2 regions of the Streptomyces sp. NPDC020681 genome follow, and region 1 is predicted to be linked to the other one. Evidence: riboswitches for the same ligand, from Rfam matches in the RefSeq annotation. Region 1 holds a riboswitch; the other holds the start of a gene.
What was found. A riboswitch is a leader RNA that binds a small molecule or an ion and turns the genes downstream of it on or off. The one in region 1 is predicted to bind cyclic di-AMP.

Region 1 (3,904 bases):
CGAGGACCAGGAGATGGGCTTCTCCGGTCTGGCCTCGGTGACCGCGGCGACGTTCTTCGTGCGCATCGTCATGTCGCCGTTCGCGCATCCGCTCTTCACGGTGCTGACCGGCCTGGGCTTCGGGGCCGCCGCACTCGCCGCGCGGCACCAGAAGATACGCCGGGTCGCGCTGCCGCTGCTCGGCCTCGCGCTCGCGATGGGCATGCACGCGCTGTGGAACGGCTCGACGTCGCTGTTCGGCCCGTGGGGCTTCTATGCGGTGTACGGGGCGTTCATGGTGCCGGTCTTCGGGCTGCTGACCTGGCTGACGATCTGGAGCCGGCAGCGCGAACTGCGCACGATATCCACCGAACTGCCCGCATACGCAGCGGCCGGCTGGCTCTCGGACGCGGAGCCGTGCGCGCTCTCCTCGATGCGGGCGCGCACGATGGCCCGCGATGTCGCCCTGCGTGCGCACGGACCGGCCGCCGCGCACGCCGTGTCGGAGTACGAGCGGTTCGCGACGTCGCTGGCGTTTCTGCGCCACCGGGCCCACCGCGGCACGGCAGGCCCGGACTTCGTGGCGCGCGAGCAGGAGCTGCTGCACCACATGTGGCAGCGCAAGGAGGTGGCCGGCCCGGCTCTGACGTACGCGGCACGGGCGACAGGCCGGGTGTGGACGCCGCCGCCGCATCGCGACTACGGCGGCTACAACCCGTACCGCGGCTAGTACCGCGGCCAGGGCCTGATCCAGACGACAGGCCCTAGCGCATGACTTGACTCAGACCGTCAGGCCCTTGCCCCGCAGCCAGGCCATCGGGTCGATGTCCGAGCCGCCCGCCGTGTGGACCTCGAGGTGCAGATGCGCGCCCGTCACATTGCCCGTCGCGCCGACGCGGCCGATGGTCTGGCCGGTGGTCACCTTCTGCCCGACGCTGACCGAGATCGAGGACTGGTGGGCGTACCAGACCTCCGTGCCGTCCTCGAGCTCCAGCACCGTGCGGTAGCCGTACGAACCGGACCAGCCCGCGGACTTGATGGTGCCGCCGTGCACCGCCTTGATCGGGGTGCCGGACGGCGCGGCGAAGTCCAGGCCGGTGTGGTAGCCGGAGGACCAGAGAGAGCCGGCCTCGCCGAAGGTGGAGGTGATCGTGTACGAGGAGGTCGGCAGCGCGTAGCTCTTCGCCAGCTCGGCGAGGCGCGCCGCCTCGGCCTTGGCCCTGGCCTCAGCCTCGGCCTTCTCCTTCGCGGCCTGGGCCGCCGCCTCGGCAGCCGTCTGCTGCTTCAGCGCCTCGGCCGCGGCCTTCTCGGCGGCGAGCTTCTCCGCTGCCGCCTTCGCCTCGGCGTCGACCGTGGCCTGCTGCTGCTCGGCCTGCTGGAGGATCCTGGCGCGCAGTGCCTCACCGGCGCCGTTCTCTTCCTCGGCGGAGCCGGTCTCGGAGGCCAGGCCCATCGCCGACAGCGAGGAGGCCGTCTGCTCGTCCGTCGGCGCCGACTCGTCGGAGTCGGACATGAAGGAGCCGACGCCGGGAAGGGACTGGGCGTCGGGCAGTTTGTCCGAGATGGCGTCGGGCAGCGAGATGGACACGGGCGGCTTGTCCTGCGCGGTGGCGATGCCGCCCGCGCCGACCGCGGCGATCACGCCGACGCCGAGCACCGTGGAGCTGCGGGCGAGCCCGCCGCGCTGCTTGATGACGCGGTGCTTGCCGCGCACCGGACGGACGGAGTCCTCGGTGGGGTTCCACTCCTCGTACGACCGCTCCGCCCCCTCTTCGCCGAAGAAGTCAGACGTGAAGGGTGCTTCTGGGGCAGGCCTGTTGGACGCCACTGAGGCGTACTCCTTTCCTTCCTTCTCGCCTACCGGGTTAGCTGACGGGTTCGGAGCAGGAAGGTCTCCTACGGGCGCTACTGCCGCGACCAGTGCGACAGGAGGTACCCGATTCACCCCAAGTGGTGGTTCCCCGGTTCCCTTGCGGGATTCGGCGCGTGCGCACGGTGCCGTCTCTTGCGACGGTTGTGACGACCGCGCTGCGTTATCGAACGTTAATAGACACGGGGTCTGGATTCCAAGCTGTTCCGGATGATCGTTAACGACTTCCGCCGGGACCAACTAGGACACAAGCAGCCGGAATCGGGCGACTTGATCGGCCCTCAGACTTGGTCACATTTCTGACGGTGCATCAAATGTTATGCGGAGGGCTCCACTCCGACTACACACAGTGCAGGTCACCCCACCAGTCCTCGCACAACTACTCCGCATCCGCCTTGACCACCGGCACCGTCCGGCGCCGCTCCGGCTGTCCCTCCGCGGGCCGGCAGACGGCCAGCAGCGCCATGTCGTCCCTCGATCCGCCGCCCGTATACCGCCGTACGTCGTCGACCAGAGCGTCCAGCAGCTCCTCCGGCCCCGGAAACAACCGCCCGCCGAGCCGCTCGCCCGGGTCGTAGAACACCCCCGCCGGATTGCGCGCCTCGGAGAGGCCGTCCGTGTAGAGCAGCAGCGTCGCCCCGTCCGGCAGCGGATGCTCCTGCGCCCGGTCCGGCCAGCTGCCCAGATCGCCCATGCCCAGCGGCAGCGAGGCCTCGGCCGGCTCCAGGAAGTCCAGGTCGCCGTCGGCGTACAGCATCAGCGGGTCCGGATGGCCGCGGTTCACCAGCCGCACCACCCCGCCGCCACGCGGGATCTCGCCGAGCACGGCGGTGGTGAACCCCTCGACGGCGTCCAGGGTGTCCCGCCGGGTGCCTTCGCGCGCGAGCGCCCGCTCCAACCGCTCCGCGACACCCTCCAGCGAGCTCTCCTGCTCGGCGGCCTCGCGGAAAGCGCCGATGACCACGGCCACCGCCTCGACGGCCTCGAGCCCCTTGCCCCGCACGTCCCCGACCACCAGCCGCACGCCGTGCGGCGTGTCCTGCACGGCGAAGAGGTCGCCGCCGATGAACGCGTCCGCGAGCGCCGCCTCGTACCGCGCGGCGACCTGCAGTCCGCCGATCCGCTCGGCCGGCGTGGGCAGCACGGCGCGCTGCGCGGTCTCCGCGATGACGCGCGCGGAGGCGAGCCGCTCACCGCTGCGCCGGATGACGGTGTTGATGAAGAGCGCGAGACCGGCGACGGTCAGCACGGTGGCGGTCTCGGTGTAGGACGTGATCTCGCCGATCGAGCTGTTGTAGAAGTGCAGCCCGACCACGCCCAGCGAAGCGGCGATGCCGGTCAGCAGAGTGGCGAGCCAGGAGAAGAACGGAGCGGCGAGCAGCGGCGCGGCCGCGAACATCGGCACGGCCGTGAACCGGTCCGGAGTCGTGAGATCGAAGAGCAGACCGCCCAGGATCATCAGCGCGGGCAGCGCACGGACGACTCGGCGGGCCACGAAGCCGCCCTGCTGCTCTCCGGTCGCCAATGGTGCTCTCCTGCCCGGTCCGCCCACGGCTGCGGACGGTACCGCGCCCTTCCCAGGCTGGCCGTAACCGCGCCGGGCGGCGAATCGCCATCGGCCAACCGGGCGATGCGGCGGCCGACGAAGGCATACGACAGTGGCCCGGCACTCTTGCGAGTGCCGGGCCACTGTCTTCAGTAGCGGGGACAGGATTTGAACCTGCGACCTCTGGGTTATGAGCCCAGCGAGCTACCGAGCTGCTCCACCCCGCGTCGATGAACACAACCTTACGCCATCCGGAGCAAGATCCACTCCACATTTACGGGGAGTGCCTCGCAGCCGGTGCGCCGACGGGTCCGGCGGGCCGGTCGGACCCGCCGGACCCGGTGTCTCAGCGGCGGCGCAGACGCACCGCGGTGAGCACACCGCCGGCCGCGATCAGGGCGAGGGCGGCGGCCGCGTACCAGGTGGCGCTGGAGGAGCCGGTGCTGGCGAGCGCGCCGGTCGTGGTGGTCGGCGTGCTCCCGCCCGTCGCAGCAGTGGCCGAGGCCGAC
Region 2 (3,904 bases), on a different contig from region 1:
GGGTTCGCGGAGAAAGGGGAGGCGGACCTCATCCACGAGTTCGCCTTCCCGCTGCCCATCTACGCCATCTGCGACCTCCTCGGCGTTCCGCGCGAGGACCAGGACGACTTCCGCGACTGGGCCGGGATGATGATCCGCCACGGCGGCGGGCCCCGTGGTGGCGTCGCGCGGTCCGTGAAGAGGATGCGGGGATATCTCGCCGAGCTGATTCACCGTAAGCGGGAGGATCCCGGCGACGACCTGATCTCCGGGCTGATCCGGGCCAGCGACCACGGTGAGCATCTCTCCGAGAACGAGGCCGCCGCGATGGCCTTCATTCTTCTGTTCGCCGGGTTCGAGACCACGGTCAATCTGATCGGCAACGGCGTGTACGCGCTGCTGCGCCATCCGGAGCAGCGTGAGCGGCTTCAGGCGTCCCTCGCCGCCGGTGAGACCGGCCTGCTGGAGACCGGTGTCGAGGAACTGCTGCGCTACGACGGGCCTGTTGAGCTCGCCACCTGGCGGTTCGCGACCGAGCCGCTGGTCATCGGCGGGCAGCGGATCGCGGCCGGCGATCCCGTACTCGTCGTCCTCGCCGCCGCCGACCGCGACCCCGAGCGGTTCGCCGAGCCGGACGTCCTCGATCTGTCCCGGCGCGACAACCAGCATCTCGGCTACGGACATGGCATCCACTACTGCCTCGGCGCACCGCTCGCGCGGCTGGAGGGGCAGACAGCGCTCGCGACTCTGCTCCGCAGAATGCCGGACTTGCGGCTTGCGGCCGATCCGGCCGATTTGCGGTGGCGTGGGGGTCTCATTATGCGCGGATTGCGCACTCTGCCCGTTGAGTTCACCGCTCGACAGAACTGACGCTCTGTCAAGTCTGTGACTTTCACGTGATCTCCGCTGCATCGACTTGTGATGTGCGATCGATTGCGACTACTTTCACGCTCGTCTCAGCAGTCATCTGCCGTCACACGCGTACATCTGCAGTCACACGTGAAAGGTCACCGCATGCTCTCCGGGAATGGTCGACACCGACGACCCCGCCAGGCTCCGGCGATAGTTGTCGCGGCAGGGGTGACGGGATCGGCCATCGCGATACCTCTCCTCGGCGCGGGCTCTGCCTCCGCCGCCGACGCCGCCACTTGGGACCGGGTCGCGGAGTGCGAGAGCGGCGGCGCCTGGAGCGCCGACACCGGCAACGGGTACTACGGCGGGCTGCAGTTCTCGCAGGAGGCCTGGGAGGACTTCGGCGGTACGGCGTACGCCGACCGTGCCGATCTCGCCAGCCGCTCGCAGCAGATCGCGATCGCGGAGAAGGTCCTCGACGTACAGGGGCCCGAGGCGTGGGCCACCTGCTCGGCGCTCGCCGGGCTGCGGAACGACGGCGCCGACACCGGTGTCGACCCTGGTGTCTCGATCCCGCCCTCGGCCTCGCCGAGCGCCCCCGCCGAATCGGCCGACCCGGAGGCGTCGGACACCTCGGACGCCTCGGATGCGTCGAAGCCCGCAGACTCCACCAAGGCCGGCGACGCGACCGGGAAGCCCGCCGAGCCGGCGACCGGCGGCGAGGCCGCGGACTCCGCCGGCGGCAAGCACCGCGGCGAGCCCGCTCCCGAAGACTCCGAAACCGCCGAGTCGGGCAATGCGGACAATGAGCGCGAAAGTGGTCGTCATGCCTCGCGAAGTGACGACAGTGCGCGCGAAGACGCGGGTAATTCCGACAACGCGGACGGTTCGTCCGAAGCCGCTGCCGGCGAGTACACCGTCCAGCCCGGCGACACCCTCTGGGGCATCGTGAAGGAGCAGAAGCTCACCGGCGGCTGGAAGCCTCTCTATGAGGCCAACCAGGAGACCGTCGGCGCTGACCCGGACCTCATCCTTCCTGGCCAGAGCCTCGATCTCGGCCTGAAGTAACGGCAGTTGAGGCGGCGTTTAGGGACCCTTTGTCCGGTTTCGTGAAAGTGAGACAAGGGTCTCTTTGTCCCAACTGACCCATCTCGCCCGGCCGAATCCGGAATTCCGCACTTCACCTGCGGAAACGCAGGTGACCTAAGGGGCGGGATGGGCGATTTCTCCCCGATGTTCCGCCTTTGAACATCGGGGAGCCGTGTGTTTACGGTCGGACCGCTCGCCGCCGCGGGCACCGTCGACCGTCACGCCGAATCCTGCCGTCGGTCGGGGGGAGTACTCGTCGCTCAGAGCGCCGAAGGCAGGAGCGGGGGAACCAAGGTAAGCGCCGGGCCCGGCTGTTGAGAGACGTACGCAACGGCCAAGGACCGACTAGGGGTAAAGCCGCGTGCCAGACGCGCGGCCGGGCAACTCACTTGGCCCGAACCCGACAGCTCACCTCGTAGGCGTCGGTGAGGAGAAGTTCCATGCTGCTTTCCAGCAAGGGCAAGCACCGTCGCCCGTCCAAGGCCGTTCGTATAGCCACGCTCGCCGGCGTCACCGGTGTGGCCGTCGCCGCCCCGCTGCTCGGCGCCACCTCGGCCTCCGCCGCGACCAACGCCGAGTGGGACCAGGTCGCCCAGTGCGAGTCCGGCGGCAACTGGTCCATCAACACCGGCAACGGTTACTACGGCGGTCTGCAGTTCTCGGCCTCCACCTGGGCCGCGTACGGCGGCACCGCGTACGCCGCCACCGCCGACCAGGCCTCCAAGTCGCAGCAGATCGCGATCGCCGAGAAGGTCCTGGCGGGCCAGGGCAAGGGCGCGTGGCCGAGCTGTGGCGTCGGCCTGTCCAACGCCGCCAACTCCGCCGGCGACACCGCCTCTGCCGCCCCCACGCAGCAGGCGAAGCCCGCCCCGAAGCGCGCCGAGGTCCCGACCACCCGCTCCGAGCGCCCGGCCGCCCCGGTCAAGAAGGGCGACGGCGAGTACACGGTCAAGGCCGGCGACACCCTCAGCAAGATCGCCAAGGCCGAGAAGGTCAAGGGCGGCTGGAAGAAGCTGTTCGACCTGAACAAGGACATCATCGACGACGCGGACGTCATCCGCCCGGGCCAGAAGCTCCACCTGAGCTGACCCGAGGCCCGAGGCCCGAGGACCTGAGTACTCGAGGACTCGACCCAGGACTCCGGTGGACCCGGCGGCCCACCGAACCCTGCCGAGAACTCCGCTCACTCCCGTCCCCACAGCCACCCCGGTCCGGCGCGCATTCCCCCGTACGCGCCGGGCCGGGGTTCCGCCTTTTGCGGGTTCTTCCTGTTACCGGTAGGTAGTTCATGTCCAGGAGGCGGGCACCGGCGGGCCGATGCCCGTGAGCCGGTTAGGCTCATGCCGCAAGGCCAATGAGACCCTGCACTCCAAGCGTCACATCCCAGAAGGAGATGCTCGTGCCGTCCATCGACGTCGTCGTAGCCCGGGAAATCCTGGACTCCCGAGGCAACCCCACGGTCGAGGTCGAGGTTGGCCTCGACGACGGCAGCACGGGTCGTGCTGCAGTTCCGTCCGGCGCCTCCACCGGTGCGTTCGAGGCTCTTGAGCTCCGCGACGGTGACCAGAACCGCTACCAGGGCAAGGGCGTCGAGAAGGCCGTCCTCGCCGTCATCGAGCAGATCGGACCGGAGCTCGTCGGCTACGACGCCACCGAGCAGCGCCTGATCGACCAGGCGATGTTCGACCTGGACGCCACCCCGGACAAGTCCTCGCTCGGCGCCAACGCCATCCTCGGCGTCTCGCTCGCCGTGGCGCACGCCGCCTCCGAGGCCTCCGACCTGCCTCTCTTCCGCTACCTCGGCGGCCCGAACGCGCACCTGCTGCCGGTGCCGATGATGAACATCCTGAACGGCGGCTCGCACGCCGACTCCAACGTGGACATCCAGGAGTTCATGATCGCGCCGATCGGCGCGGAGTCCTTCTCCGAGGCGCTGCGCTGGGGCACGGAGGTCTACCACACCCTCAAGTCCGTGCTGAAGACC

Region 2: linked by a shared signal. The riboswitch ahead of ACH4YL_RS20730 (transglycosylase family protein) and the one ahead of ACH4YL_RS07140 (M23 family metallopeptidase) in region 1 are both predicted to bind cyclic di-AMP.

The regions. Positions count from the first base shown of each region.
Region 1 is NZ_JBIRTX010000002.1:755,466-759,369, reverse strand. It holds gene ACH4YL_RS07145 (PrsW family intramembrane metalloprotease) at 1-709, shown strand, start outside; gene ACH4YL_RS07140 (M23 family metallopeptidase) at 761-1,807, opposite strand; cyclic di-AMP (ydaO/yuaA leader) riboswitch at 1,819-1,974, opposite strand; gene ACH4YL_RS07135 (PP2C family protein-serine/threonine phosphatase) at 2,229-3,374, opposite strand; tRNA gene ACH4YL_RS07130 (tRNA-Met) at 3,549-3,622, opposite strand; gene ACH4YL_RS07125 (LPXTG cell wall anchor domain-containing protein) at 3,742-3,904, opposite strand, start outside.
Region 2 is NZ_JBIRTX010000008.1:111,982-115,885, reverse strand. It holds gene ACH4YL_RS20740 (cytochrome P450) at 1-849, shown strand, start outside; gene ACH4YL_RS20735 (transglycosylase family protein) at 994-1,899, shown strand; cyclic di-AMP (ydaO/yuaA leader) riboswitch at 2,177-2,357, shown strand; gene ACH4YL_RS20730 (transglycosylase family protein) at 2,361-3,008, shown strand; gene eno (phosphopyruvate hydratase) at 3,314-3,904, shown strand, end outside.